Regions from separate parts of the Streptomyces sp. NPDC006261 genome, predicted to be linked through region 3. Evidence: riboswitches for the same ligand, from Rfam matches in the RefSeq annotation. Region 3 holds a riboswitch; each other region holds the start of a gene.
What was found. A riboswitch is a leader RNA that binds a small molecule or an ion and turns the genes downstream of it on or off. The one in region 3 is predicted to bind cobalamin.
Positions count from the first base shown of each region.

Region 1: another riboswitch for cobalamin. It lies ahead of metE (5-methyltetrahydropteroyltriglutamate--homocysteine S-methyltransferase); the one in region 3 lies ahead of ABZ154_RS28100 (cobalamin biosynthesis protein).
Region 2: another riboswitch for cobalamin. It lies ahead of ABZ154_RS04440 (ABC transporter substrate-binding protein); the one in region 3 lies ahead of ABZ154_RS28100 (cobalamin biosynthesis protein).

Region 1 is NZ_JBEXSI010000047.1:43,368-48,008, forward strand. Features, by position in the region: gene ABZ154_RS26490 (hypothetical protein) at 1-326, opposite strand, end outside; gene ABZ154_RS26495 (STAS domain-containing protein) at 486-806, opposite strand; gene ABZ154_RS26500 (hypothetical protein) at 1,094-1,582, shown strand; partial or broken gene ABZ154_RS26505 (3-hydroxyacyl-CoA dehydrogenase family protein) at 1,712-1,923, shown strand; cobalamin riboswitch at 2,105-2,291, shown strand; gene metE (5-methyltetrahydropteroyltriglutamate--homocysteine S-methyltransferase) at 2,463-4,641, shown strand, end outside.
Region 2 is NZ_JBEXSI010000005.1:55,319-59,959, reverse strand. Features, by position in the region: gene ABZ154_RS04460 (nicotinate phosphoribosyltransferase) at 1-1,139, opposite strand, end outside; gene clpS (ATP-dependent Clp protease adapter ClpS) at 1,219-1,536, shown strand; gene ABZ154_RS04450 (DUF2017 domain-containing protein) at 1,593-2,204, shown strand; gene ABZ154_RS04445 (M67 family metallopeptidase) at 2,362-2,784, shown strand; cobalamin riboswitch at 2,867-2,986, shown strand; gene ABZ154_RS04440 (ABC transporter substrate-binding protein) at 3,045-4,043, shown strand; gene ABZ154_RS04435 (iron ABC transporter permease) at 4,040-4,641, shown strand, end outside.
Region 3 is NZ_JBEXSI010000054.1:26,861-31,501, forward strand. Features, by position in the region: gene ABZ154_RS28085 (class II aldolase/adducin family protein) at 1-277, opposite strand, end outside; gene ABZ154_RS28090 (inorganic phosphate transporter) at 555-1,820, shown strand; gene ABZ154_RS28095 (hypothetical protein) at 1,833-2,063, shown strand; cobalamin riboswitch at 2,211-2,344, shown strand; gene ABZ154_RS28100 (cobalamin biosynthesis protein) at 2,469-3,449, shown strand; gene ABZ154_RS28105 (cobyric acid synthase) at 3,446-4,641, shown strand, end outside.

The DNA of each region.
Region 1 (4,641 bases), on a different contig from region 3:
GGGTGCCGTTCGCGGAAGGCGGCCGTGAACAGCGGCCATTCCCGCGCTCCGGCCTTCCAGTCGGTCAGATGCACCTCGTCACCTATTTCAGCTGCGGTGATGCATGGGCCTTCCTGCACGGTGAACTGCGCTTCTTCGAGGTCGGTGGCCATCTGGTTCGACGCGCACAACATCTGCCGCGACGGGGTGTCGGTGAGCAGCGACATCGTCACTCCGTCCGCGGGCAGACCCCGGGCCAGGACCCGGCACAACCGCCGGGGCATGTCCCGGGGCGGGCAGTCCACAACCACCCACTCCACCTCACGCCCCAGCTCCGAACGCCTCATCGGTTCAACCTGCCTGTCCTTCAGCCCTGACGGCTGATACCGGCAGGTGAGTACCCCGAACCACTGCCCCCACACTCGACTGCTTCTGGCTTCGTTGGGCGCTCTGCCACCTGCACCAGGTGCCCACGCTGGCCGACCGGCTGGTGTCAGTTGCGTCGGTCAGGCGTTGCGGGCGGCTTCCAGGGTGGGATGGATGTTCAGCACCTGGTCGGCGCCGACGATGCTGATCAGCCGTGTGACCGCGGGGGAGGGCGCGACGATGCGGAGGTCGGCTCCCTGGTGGGTGGCCAGGAGCAGGCGCAGGAAGGTTGAGTCGCCGAAGGTGATGTTGCCGGCGTCCAGGATCATCCCGCCGTGGGCGTGCACGGCTTCCCTGATCCGCGCTTCCAGCGGGGCCAGGGTGTCTTCGTCGAAGTCACCCTGCGGGGCAATCACCGGAAGCGGGCCCTGCGCGCCGGGCTGCGGCTGATGAGTCGTCATCAAGGGAGTATCCCCAAACGATCATGACACCGCCATGGTGAGTCTCACGTCCAAGGCGAACCGCTGCCGGCCGTATGCGCGTGAGCATCCCTCAGCTCGGGCCTTCCGTTCCGTCCTCATGGCAGTGCTGGGGAAGGCATGGCGGGGAACCTGCAAGCTCGTCGTCGTGAACGACGGGGCCGGCCATCCGCTCACGAACCCGGACAGGCAGACGCGCGGGTCTGCGTCTCAAGGACTTCCCCCGCGCTTCTTCGGTATGGTCCGGCGGGGCAGGGTAGGCGGGGGGCATGAGCCCTGCGGATGGAGATCCGACCGACCCCCAGTCCGCCGACGCCTCGGATGACCCCGGAGGGGACACCTGTCGGCCGGACTCGGCGGCACATGCCCGCAGCGAAGTGGAATTCGCCCTCCACCCCTTGCTCTGTGCCCCCGACGCCCACTTCCGCGCAGCACACCAGGGCGGAGTGGACGACGCCTTACTGGTCGCCTCGGAACTGACTTCCGACGCTCTGACACGCAGCCCGCCCGGATCCTCCTGCCAACTCACCTGCACACTCGGCCGGTACGAGGTAACGATCAGCGTCACCGGCCCCTACGAGACGGCAGCCCGGCCGCAGCCGCTGTTGTCCCCGTCAGAACTGCGCCCCGGAGCCAGCCGGCTGGAGGAACTGAGGCGGCGCATCGTGCGTCAGATCGCCCGCATCCAGATCACCCGGCGGACAGGCGGAGTAGGGACCATCACCGCGACCATTCCGCTCACCGGCCCCGCAACCTGAGCAGCAGGAACCGGACTCGGTGCCTGCGGGGATAGTCCCCGCGGCCGGTCGGCGACGCCCCGGCCGCGCCGACGGTGCCGGTCGTGCTGCCCGCTCCGCATCCCCTCATCGCCCCGCCCCGCACCCGTCGGCATGGAACTCGGCTGCGCCCACCCCATGAGCCCGCTCAAGCTCGCCGACCTCATCGGTCTGGACACGGTCGCCGCCATCGCGCCCAGTCGCTGTATGAGCAGTTCAAGGAGCCGCTGTACGTACCGCCGCCGCTGTTGCTCCAGCGGATGGTCGAGGCCGGGATGCTCGGACGGAAGACCGGCCGGGGGTTCCACACATACGACCGGGGGCTGAGGGGCCCGGGCTCCTGTGGAGGCGGGCGTGGAGCGAGGACTGAGGAACCGCTCCGCGCTCCGCCGCGTTTCCGTTCCCGGCGCTACCGGGGCTTGGGCGGGTGTCTCATCTCACCGTCCGGCATGTGACCGGTGTTGGCCCGGAGCCGAGCTCGGCGCCTAGGGTGGCGGGTGCAGCTGGTTCGCCCTGTCCTCCAGGCAGGCGCGTCGTAAGAGGGAACCCGGTGGGAATCCGGGACTGCCCCGCAGCGGTGAGCGGGAACGACCGCCGTCATACGCACTGGACCCGACAGACGGGTCTGGGAAGCGACGGCCAGTAGGTGTCTGCCCCCGGCAGACGTGCCCGCGAGTCCGAAGACCTGCCACTGCCCGTGCGTGAGCGCACGGTGATCTCGGTGACCTCGTGGGCGGGTCGGCGTACATATCAGGCAGGCACACGCGACGACACTGCGGCGTGGTCCGCCCGGTGTGCCATCCCTTCGCGTCCTACGAGTCGTCCCGGGTCTTTCGGAGAGACACTCGCGAAGGAGAGTTCCGTGACAGCCAAGTCCGCAGCCGCGGCCGCCAGGGCCACCGTGTACGGCTACCCCCGCCAAGGCCAGAACCGTGAACTGAAGAAGGCCATCGAGGGCTACTGGAAGGGCCGGGTCACCGCCGACGCCCTCAAGGAGACGGCCGCCGGCCTGCGCCGCACCAACTGGCAGAAGCTCGCCGACACCGGCATCCACGAGGTGCCCACCGGAGACGTCTCGTATTACGACCACGTCCTGGACACCACCGTCATGGTCGGCGCCATCCCGACCCGCCACCGCACCGCTGTCGATGCCAGCCCGCTCGACGGCTACTTCGCCATGGCCCGCGGCACCCAGGACGTCGCGCCGCTGGAGATGACCAAATGGTTCGACACCAACTACCACTACCTGGTCCCCGAACTCGGCCCCGACACCGCCTTCTCCGCCGACTCGGCCAAGCAGGTCGCCGAGCTGAAGGAAGCCCTCGCGCTCGGCCTCACCGCGCGCCCCGTGCTGGTCGGCCCGGTTACCTACCTGCTGCTGGCCAAGTCCGCCCCCGGTGTCGCCGCGGACTTCGAGCCGCTGACACTGCTCGACCGGCTGCTGCCGGTATACGCCGAGGTACTGGCCGACCTGCGGGCCGCCGGTGCCGAGTGGGTCCAGCTGGATGAGCCCGCCCTCGTCCAGGACCGCACCCCGGCCGAGCTGAACGCCGCAGCCCGCGCCTACCGCGACCTCGGCACGCTCACCGACCGGCCCAAGCTCCTGGTCGCCTCCTACTTCGACCGGCTCGGCGACGCCCTCCCTGTCCTGGCCAAGGCACCGATCGACGGACTGGCCCTTGACTTCACCGGCGCCGGTGCCGCCAACCTCGACGACCTCGCCGCCGCCGGCGGCATGCCCGGCAAGCGGCTCGTTGCCGGAGTCGTCGACGGCCGCAACGTGTGGATCAACGACATGGAGAAGTCGCTGTCGACACTCGGCACCCTGCTCGGCCTCGCCGACCGGGTGGACGTGGCTGCCTCCTGCTCCCTGCTGCACGTCCCCCTGGACGCGACGGCGGAACGCGAGATGGACCCGCAGGTCGCCCGCTGGCTGGCCTTCGCCCGCCAGAAGACGGCTGAGGTCGTCACCCTCGCCCGCGGTCTCACCGAGGGCACCGACACCATCGCGGCCGAGCTCGCCGTGAACCGCGCCGACTTGGCCTCCCGGGCCGGATCCGCCCTCACCCACAACCCGGCGGTACGCGCCCGCGCCGCGGCCGTCACTGACGCCGACGGCCGCCGCTCGCAGCCGTACCCGCAGCGAGCGACCGCCCAGCACGCCCACCTGCGCCTGCCCCTGCTGCCGACCACCACCATCGGCTCCTTCCCACAGACCACCGAGCTGCGCACCGCCCGCGCCGACCTGCGCGCCGGCCGCATCGACACCGCCGGATACGAGCGGCGCATCGAGACCGAGATCCGCGAAGTCATCTCCTTCCAGGAGAAGACCGGCATCGACGTCCTCGTCCATGGCGAGCCCGAGCGCAACGACATGGTCCAGTACTTCGCCGAGCAGCTCACCGGCTACCTTGCCACCCAGCACGGCTGGGTCCAGTCCTACGGCACCCGCTACGTCCGCCCGCCTATCCTCGCCGGCGACATCTCCCGCCCCGAGCCGATGACCATCCGCTGGACCACATACGCCCAGTCCCTGACCGACCGGCCGGTCAAGGGCATGCTCACCGGCCCGGTCACCATGCTCGCCTGGTCCTTCGTCCGCGACGACCAGCCGCTCGCCAACACCGCACGCCAAGTCGCTCTCGCCCTGCGCGACGAAGTGAACGACCTGGAGACGGCCGGTACTTCGGTGATCCAGGTGGACGAACCCGCCCTGCGTGAGACCCTGCCGTTGCGCGCCGCCGACCGCCCCGCCTACCTGGCCTGGGCCACCGAGGCGTTCCGTCTCACCACCAGTGACGTGCGGCCCGACACCCAGATCCACACCCACATGTGCTACGCCGAGTTCGGCGACATCGTCCAGGCGATCGACGACCTCGACGCCGACGTCATCAGTCTGGAGGCAGCCCGCTCCCACATGCAGGTCGCCCGCGAACTGTCCGCTCACGGCTACCCGCGCGAGGCCGGCCCCGGCGTCTACGACATCCACTCCCCGCGCGTCCCGAGCACCCACGAGGCGGCCGCCCTGCTCCGCAAGGGGC
Region 2 (4,641 bases), on a different contig from region 3:
ATCACCTCGGCCTCGGCGACCCCGTGCCCGTCGACCCGGCGCGCCGCCCACTTCCTGCCCCCCACCGACGACTTCGCACCCAGCGACTTCTTCGCCACCGGCACCAGCGGAGCACCCGCGTCCCCCGACCCGCCTGCCCGGGCCACCAGCTTGTAGACCATCGAGCACGTGGGGTGCCCGCTCCCGGTCACCAGCTGCGTGCCGACCCCGTACGCGTCCACCGGTGCGGCCGCCAGCGAGGCGATGGCGTACTCGTCCAGGTCCGAGGTCACCACGATCTTCGTGCCCGTCGCCCCCAGCTCGTCCAGCTGCTGCCGCACCCGGTGCGCGACCAGCAGCAGGTCCCCGGAGTCGATCCGTACGGCCCCGAGCTCGGGGCCCGCGATCTCCACCGCCGCCCGCACCGCCTCGGACACGTCGTACGTGTCGACCAGCAGCGTCGTGCCCCGCCCCAGCGAGTCCACCTGCGCCCGGAACGCGTCCCGCTCGGTGTCGTGCAGCAGGGTGAAGGCGTGCGCGCTGGTGCCCACGGTCGGGATCCCGTAGCGGAACCCGGCCGCCAGGTCGGAGGTGGCGTCGAATCCGCCGACGTACGCCGCTCGCGCCGAGGCCACGGCCGACAGCTCGTGCGTCCGCCGCGCCCCCATCTCGATCAGCCGGCGCCCCCCGGCGGCGGCCGACATGCGCGAGGCGGCGGCCGCGATCGCGGAGTCGTGGTTGAGGATGGAGAGGATCACCGTCTCCAGCAGCACGCACTCGGCGAAGGAACTCTCCACCCTCAGGATCGGCGAGCCCGGGAAGTACACCTCGCCCTCCGGGTAGCCCCAGATGTCGCCGCTGAAGCGGTAGCCCGCCAGCCATTCGAGGGTCGGCTCGTCGACGATGTCCTGCTGGCGCAGGAAGCCGATGATCTCGTCGTCGAAGTGGAAGTTCTCCACCGCGTCCAGCACCCGGCCGGTGCCCGCGACGACCCCGTACCGCCGCCCCTCGGGCAGTCTGCGGGTGAACGCCTCGAAGACGGAGTGCCGGCCGGCGGTGCCCGCCTTGAGGGCCGCCTGCACCATGGTCAGCTCGTACTGGTCGGTGAAGAGCGCGGTCGACGGAACGCCGACCCGTCGCCCGAGGTCCGCTGAGTTCATGGCTGGGATGCTACCCCCTATTCGTCAAAGTGACGAGATGTGGGGCCGGTTTGTGCGCCCGGGCCGCTCGGGTGGCAGCATGGGACAGGTGAGCGTTGCTACCCCCGTAGAGATCGAACGTCCTGATTCGGCCGAGGAGACCTTCGCGGTCCCCGAGCCGGACGTCCCGTGGGTGACGCTCGTCCACAACGACCCGGTCAATCTCATGAGTTATGTGACCTATGTCTTCCAGGCCTACTTCGGCTACTCCAAGGACAAGGCGCACAAACTCATGCTCGACGTGCACCAGAAGGGCCGCGCCGTCGTCTCCAGCGGGAGCCGCGAGGAGATGGAGCGCGACGTCCAGGCCATGCACGGCTACGGGCTGTGGGCCACCCTCACCCAGGACCGCAACTAGCGTCCTCGCCGCCGTACGCACCCCCTGCCCCGTTTCGACCCACCATCGGAGAATCCATGGCCGGCCACTTCGAGGCCACCCCGGGCGGCGGCGCGGCCGTCGCGCTCGACGAGGTCGAGATCTCGATCCTGCGCTCCCTCGCCGTGCAGCTGCTCGAACTGATCGGCCCGGGCGACACGCCCGCCGACGGCGAGGACCCGCTCGCCGCGCTCTTCGCCGAGGGGCCCAGCAAGCCGCCCTCGGACCCGGCCCTGGCCCGGCTCTTCCCCGACGCGTACGGGGGTCCCGACGGGCCCACCCCCGAGGGCAGGTCGCAGGAGGAGCTGCGGGAGCTGTCCGCCGAGTTCCGCCGCTTCACCGAGACCGACCTGCGCTCCCGCAAGCGCGAGGACGCCCTCGCCGTCGTCCGGACGCTGGACGCGCTGTCGCCCGCCGGGGGCGGCGGAGCCGTACTCACCCTCACCGCCGAGGAGTGCCGCGCCTGGCTCGGCTCGCTCAACGACCTGCGCCTGACCATCGGCACCCGGCTGGAGGTCTCCGACGAGGGCGAGGGTGAGGAGGCCTCGCTCTACCGGCTCCCCGACAGCGACCCGCGCAAGCCCATGGTGATGGCCTATCTCTGGCTCGGCGCGCTGCAGGAAACGCTCGTCGAGACACTGATGCCGTAGTCGTTCCGCGCCGCCCCCCCGGGCGTACTCCGTTCGCTCGGCGGAGGCTCGGATCCGACCGCCCCGGACCATCCCCCCGTGGCCCCCGGTGTCCACCATGCGGTCCCTCCCGTACCACCCACCGGTACGCGAGGGCCCGCATGCCTATCCTGGCGCCATGCTGACCATCACCCAGGCGCTCCACGACCAGATCGTCGCCCACTCCCGCGCCGACCACCCCGACGAGGCGTGCGGCGTGGTGGCGGGCCCGGCCGGAACGGGGCGCCCCGAGCGCTTCATCCCGATGCTCAACGCCGCCCGCTCGCCCACGTTCTACGAGTTCGACTCCGGCGACCTCCTCAAGCTCTACCGCGACATGGACGACCGCGACGAGGAGCCCGTGGTCATCTACCACTCGCACACGGCGACCGAGGCCTACCCCTCCCGCACCGACGTGACGTACGCCAACGAGCCCGGCGCCCACTACGTCCTGGTCTCCACCGCCGACACCGACGGCGCCGGCCCCTTCCAGTTCCGCTCGTACCGGATCGTGGACGGCGAGATCACCGAGGAGGACGTGCAGGTCGTCGAGGCGTACTGAGGCCTGCCGATTCCCCCGGGCCCGCGTAGCCGCCGCACGGGTCTGGCACACTGCACCCGAGACCCGACCACAGGGCAGCAGGAACCAGGAAGCCGGTGCGAATCCGGCACGGTCCCGCCACTGTGACCGGGCCCCCTCCCGTACGGACGACTCCCCAGCGGACGACTCCGTACCGGAGGGCGCGCCCGGAAGCCAGGAACTGGCCCGCTGCCTTCTCGCATCGACCAGGGGACGCGGAAATCCCCCGGAGAGGCCCCGCCATGTCCTGGCGCACCCCCGCGCTCATAGCCGCCGCCGTGCTGCTCCCGCTCGCCCTCACCGCCTGCTCCACCCCGGACGGCGACAACGCCGGCACCGGGAACGGCGCCACGGCGAAGAGCGACGGCTTCCCGTACACCGTCACCAACTGCGGTGTCACCACCACGTACAAGGCCCCGCCGAAGCGCGTGGTCACCATGAACCAGCACGTCACCGAGATCATGCTGGAACTGGGCCTGACCGAGTCCCTCGCCGGCACCGCCTACCTCGACGACAAGGTCCTGCCGAAGTACGCGAAGGACTACGCGTCCGTCCCGGTCATCGCCAAGGAGTACCCCTCCTACGAGCAGGTCCTCGCCACCGGCCCCGACTTCGTCTACGGCGGCTACAGCAGCGCCTTCACCGCGGGCGACGGCCGCAGCCGCGAGGCGTTCGAGAAGTCCGGCATCGGGACCCGGCTCAACACCGAGAGCTGCGCCAAGACCGACACCCCGATGGAGACCCTCTACGAGGAGATCCGCGAGGTCGGCCGCACCTTCGGCGTCCCCGACCGCGCCGAGGCCTGGATCAAGCAGGCGAAGGCCGACAACGCGGCGACCGCCGAGAAGCTGGCGGACCTGAAGCCGCTCCCCGTCTTCGTCTACGACAGCGGCGACAAGACCGCGTTCACCGCGGGCGGCAAGGGCATCGGCAACGAGCTGATCGAGCGGGCCGGCGGCACCAACATCTTCGCCGACCTCGACAAGTCCTTCGGGGACGCCTCCTGGGAGAACGTCGTCGCCCGCAGGCCCGAGGCGATCGTGATCTACGACTACGGCGCCACCACCGTCGAACAGAAGAAGAAGCGCCTCCTCACCGACCCGGCCCTCGCCGACGTCCCCGCCATCAAGAACAAGCGCTTCGCGGTCATGCCGCTCTCCGACGCGGTCCTCGGCGTCCGCGTCCCCGCCGCCGTCGGGAAACTCGCGGCCCAGCTCCACCCGGCGGCCACCACCTCGTGACCTGCCGCACCCCCGCACCGCGGCGGCTGCTGCGCTACACCCTGGTCGTCGGCGTCCTCGCCGGCCTCCTCGCAGCCGCCGTGGTCGCCGCCCTCGCCCTCGGCTCCGTCCGCATCCCGCCCGGCCAGGTGATCGACATCCTGACCGGCCGGGCGGACGCGAGCCCCTTCCGCACGATCGTCCTGGACGTCCGGCTGCCCCGGGTCCTGCTCGGCATCGTCGTCGGCGCCGGACTCGCCGTCATCGGCACCGTCCTCCAGGCCCTAGTACGCAACCAGCTGGCCGACCCGTTCCTCCTCGGCGTCTCCTCCGGCGCCTCCACCGGCGCGGTCCTGGTGATCGTCCTCGGCATCGGCGCCACCCTCGCCACCACCGTCACGATCCCCGCCGCCGCCTTCGCCGGCGCCCTGCTCTCGCTGCTGCTCGTCTACACCCTGGCGCGCGGCGGGGGAGGCCTCACCACCAACCGGCTCGTCCTCGCCGGGGTCGCCGTCTCCTACATACTCTCCGCCTTCACCAGCCTGATCCTGGTCACCTCCGCCCGCGCCGACCACCTCCAGGAAGTCCTCTACTGGACCCTCGGCGGCCTCGGCGCGGC
Region 3 (4,641 bases):
CGTCGGTCTCCCCGTAGACCGCGAGGTGGAGGGGGAGTTCGCTGGTCGGCTTCAGCTCCCCGAGGACCTGGCGGCCGTCCAGCTCGACCCCGACCGCGTCCGCAGGTCCGAGCCGGTCGTAGGGCACCCCGCTGGGGGTCACCAGGACCAGGTCTCCGACGCGGGCCGACACATTGCCGGAGGTGCCGACGACCAGGCCGTCGGCGGCGCTGCGGCGGGCGGTGGCGACCACCTCCCGCCAGGCCCGGACGACGGATTCCGGCTGCTGCTCGCTCATGGGGCGAGCGTAGGGTCGGGGGCTGGAAACCGGAACGTCATCCCCCACGTGACCGGGATCTCTTCCGGGGCCGGATGTGTCCGTCTAAAACTTCGCCAACGAGGAGTAAAGGGCAGACCAGCCGGTGCCCCACGGGCATACGGCAACCCCTCCCGCACACAAACGGAATCACCGCACTCCGATTCGGGTCACCACAGCGCCCCGCCCAGTTCATCTTCCGTTCACCCAGGTTGCCTACGGTCCACGTGCCACTGACGTCGAACGATTGCCTGGGTAAATGGAACACATCACGCTGCTGCTCGCGATTGTGGTCGTGACAGCTCTCGTGTTCGATTTCACGAACGGTTTCCACGACACCGCCAACGCGATGGCTACCACCATCTCGACCGGCGCACTGAAGCCCAAGACAGCGGTGGCCATGTCCGCCGTTCTCAACCTCATCGGCGCGTTCCTGTCAGTGGAGGTCGCCAAGACGATCTCCGGCGGGATCGTCAACGAGAACGGCCTCAGAACCGAGGTCATCTTCGCGGCGCTCGTCGGCGCCATCCTGTGGAATCTGCTGACCTGGCTGGTCGGCCTGCCCTCCAGCTCCTCCCACGCCCTGTTCGGCGGTCTGATCGGCGCGGCGGTCATGTCGGCCGGCTGGTCCTCGATCAACGGCGGCACCGTCGTCACCAAGGTGCTGCTCCCCGCGATCGCCGCCCCGCTGGTCGCCGGTCTCGCCGCGATGCTGGCCACGAGGCTGACGTACCGGATCAACCGGAACGTCACCGACCCGAACCAGCTCAAGTCGACGGCCAAGGGCTACCGGGCCGGTCAGATCGCCTCGGCCGGTCTCGTCTCGCTCGCCCACGGCACCAACGACGCCCAGAAGACGATGGGCATCATCACCCTGGCCCTGGTCACCGGCGGCGTTCTCGCCCCCGGCTCCAATCCGCCGATGTGGGTCATCGTCTCCGCAGGTGTCGCCATCGCGCTCGGCACCTACCTCGGTGGCTGGCGCATCATCCGCACCATGGGCAGCGGCCTGACCGACCTGAAGCCGCCGCAGGGCTTCGCGGCCCAGACCAGTGCCGCGACCGTCATCCTGGCCTCGTCGCACCTCGGTTTCTCGCTCTCCACCACCCAGTCCTGCTCGGGTGCCGTGATGGGCGCGGGCCTCGGCCGCAAGGGCGGCGTGGTCCGCTGGTCCACCGCCACCCGGATGTTCGTCGCCTGGGGTCTGACGCTCCCTGCCGCCGGTCTGGTCGGCGCGGGTGCCGAGTTCCTCACCAAGCAGGGCCCGTGGGGCATCACCACCACCGCGATCCTGCTGGTCGGCGGCTCCTTCGCCATCTGGCTTGCCTCGCGCCGCCAGCCGGTGGACCACACCAACGTCAACGACACCGCGGCCACGGACGACGAGCCCCGGGGTGTCGTCACCACGGCCATCGCCGCGGTCCAGCCGCCGCCCATCGGTACCCACCCCACCGACCTCATGACCACCATCCCGGCCCCGGCCGCAGCGCCCGACGACACGGCGCGGCCCTCGGCCACGGTGTAAGGACAGATCCGTATGAAAATCGACTGGGCAGCTCTCGCCTCCGTCTTCGGTGTCAGTCTCGTGGTCACCGTCGCGCTGGTCGGCCTCTTCACCGTGGGCATCGTGGCCCTCTCCAAGCTGTCGGCCCCGGCCGGCGGCAGCGCCTCCGGCGGGTCGGCCGCGCTCGCGCGCACCGGCGCGTACGCCTGCTTCGCGGCCTGCGTGGCGGCGGTCGCGTACGGGATCTATCTGATCGTCGCCTGACCGCACCGACGCTTCCTCTCGGGCCGGACACACCACCGTGTGTCCGGCCCGATGTGCGTCTGCGCACACTGGAGCTCCGCAGGTCAACAGCGAGTTGACGCCCGTTCTCGCAGCGTGGTGGACTGCCGGAGCCATTTACGGCGACAGAAGAGGAAGCCGGTGTGAATCCGGCGCGGTCCCGCCACTGTCACCGGGGAGCACTCCCCCACACCGGATGTCACGGCCCTCGGTACGCGGGCTGGAAGGCCGGGGGAACTGCGGATCCGGAAGCCAGGAGACTCTTGTCGCCGGTCACGTCGAACCAGGGCGCGGACCCTGAGTGAGGACATAAGCCATGCCCGGCCGCCGTGTACCGCATCCTGTGCCCCTTCCTGCCGGAACGCCTCTGCCCGCGGCGGGCTGACCGTGCGTGCCGATCGTGTCTTCGCGTACGGCGCCATCGCCGGGCTGATCGCCGACGCGGCTCTCGGCGACCCTCGCCGGGGGCATCCCGTAGCCGGTTTCGGCCGGGCCGCCGCGCGGGTGGAGTTGCTGCTGTGGCGGGACGACCGAGGCCGGGGAGCGCTGCACACCCTGCTGTGCGCCGGAGGCGCCGTGGGGGCCGCCGCGCTGGCCGCCCGTGCCGTACGGGACCGTCCCGCGCTCACCGTCGCGCTGACCGCCGCCGCCACGTGGTCGGTCGTCGGCGGTACGTCGCTGGGCCGGGAGGCCCGCGCCGTCGGAGGGGCGCTGGCCGCCGGGGACCTGGAGGTGGCCAGGGAGCGGCTGCCGCGTCTGTGCGGGCGCGATCCGCACTCCCTGGACGGACCGCAGATCGCCCGTGCCGTCGTGGAATCGGTCGCGGAGAACACCTCGGACGCCGTCGTGGGCGCGCTCGTGTGGGGCGCGATCGGCGGGGTGCCGGGGCTCGTCGGCTTCCGGGCCGTGAACACCCTCGACGCGATGGTCGGCCACAGGTCGCCCCGCTACCGCCGTTACGGCTGGGCCTCGGCCCGCCTGGACGACCTCGCGGGGTGGCCCGGTGCCCGGCTGACGGCCGCACTGGCCGTGGTGGGCGGCGGGCGGCCCTCGGAGGCCGTGCGCGCCTGGAAGGCGGACGCGGGGCGTCACCCGAGCCCGAACGCGGGACCGGTGGAGGCCGCGTTCGCGGGGGCGCTCGGCGTACGGCTCGGCGGCACGCTGGCGTACGCGGGGCGCGTCGAGCACCGGCCGGTCCTGAACGGGGAGTCGGGCCGGGAGGTCCGGAGTTCCGACATCGAGCGCGCGGTGCGGTTGTCGCGCCGGGTGAGCGTGCTGGCCCTCGGCGTGTGTGTGGTGGGCCGGACGGTCGTGGGGCGCGTGGTCACGGGACGGTCGTCGACAGGACAGAAACGGGGACGGGCATGAGTGGCGGGCTGCTGGTCGCGGGGACCACATCGGACGCGGGCAAGAGCGTCGTCACGGCCGGCATCTGCCGCTGGCTGGTGCGCCGGGGCGTGAAGGTCGCGCCCTTCAAGGCGCAGAACATGTCCCTCAACTCCTTCGTGACCCGCGAGGGCGCGGAGATCGGGCGCGCCCAGGCCATGCAGGCGCAGGCCGCCCGGGTGGAGCCGACCGCGCTGATGAACCCGGTCCTGCTGAAGCCGGGCAGCGACCGCTCCAGCCAGGTCGTCCTGATGGGGAAGCCGGTGGGCGAGATGAGCGCCCGGGGTTACCACGGGGGGCGTCAGGAGGCGCTGCTCGGGACGGTCTCCGACTGCCTGGAGCAGCTGCGGTCGGCCTATGACGCGGTGATCTGTGAGGGGGCGGGCTCCCCCGCGGAAATCAACCTGCGGCGTACGGACATCGTGAACATGGGGATCGCGCGGGCGGCCCGCTTTCCCGTTCTCGTGGTCGGGGACATCGACCGCGGCGGGGTCTTCGCCTCGTTCTTCGGGACCACGGCGCTGCTCAGCGCGGAGGACCAGTCGCTGGTCGCGGGCTATCTGGTGAACAAGTTCCGGGGTGACGTCTCACTGCTGGAGCCGGGCCTGGACATGCTGTACGGGCTGACCGGGCGGCGGACGTACGGGGTGCTGCCGTTCACCCATGGGCTCGGTATCGACGAGGAGGACGGCCTGCGGGTCTCCTTGCGGGGTGCGGTACGGGAGTCGGTCGTGACGCCCCCGCACGGCGAGGACGTGCTGCGGGTCGCGGTCTGCGCGGTTCCGTTGATGTCGAACTTCACGGACGTGGACGCGCTGGCCGCCGAACCGGGCGTCGTCGTGCGGTTCGTGGACCGGGCCGATGAGCTGGCCGACGCGGACCTGGTCGTCGTGCCCGGGACGCGCGGCACGGTGAAGGCGCTGGCCTGGCTGCGCGAGCGGGGGCTCGCGGACGCGCTCGTGCGGCGGGCGGCGGAGGGGCGGCCGGTGCTGGGGATCTGCGGGGGGTTCCAGGTGCTCGGTGAGCGGATCGAGGACGAGGTGGAGTCGCGGGCGGGGGTCGTGGACGGGCTGGGGCTGCTGCCGGTGCGTATTCGTTTCGACCGGGCCAAGACGCTGGCGCGGCCGGTGGGTTCGGCGCTGGGCGAGCCGGTGGAGGGGTACGAGATCCACCA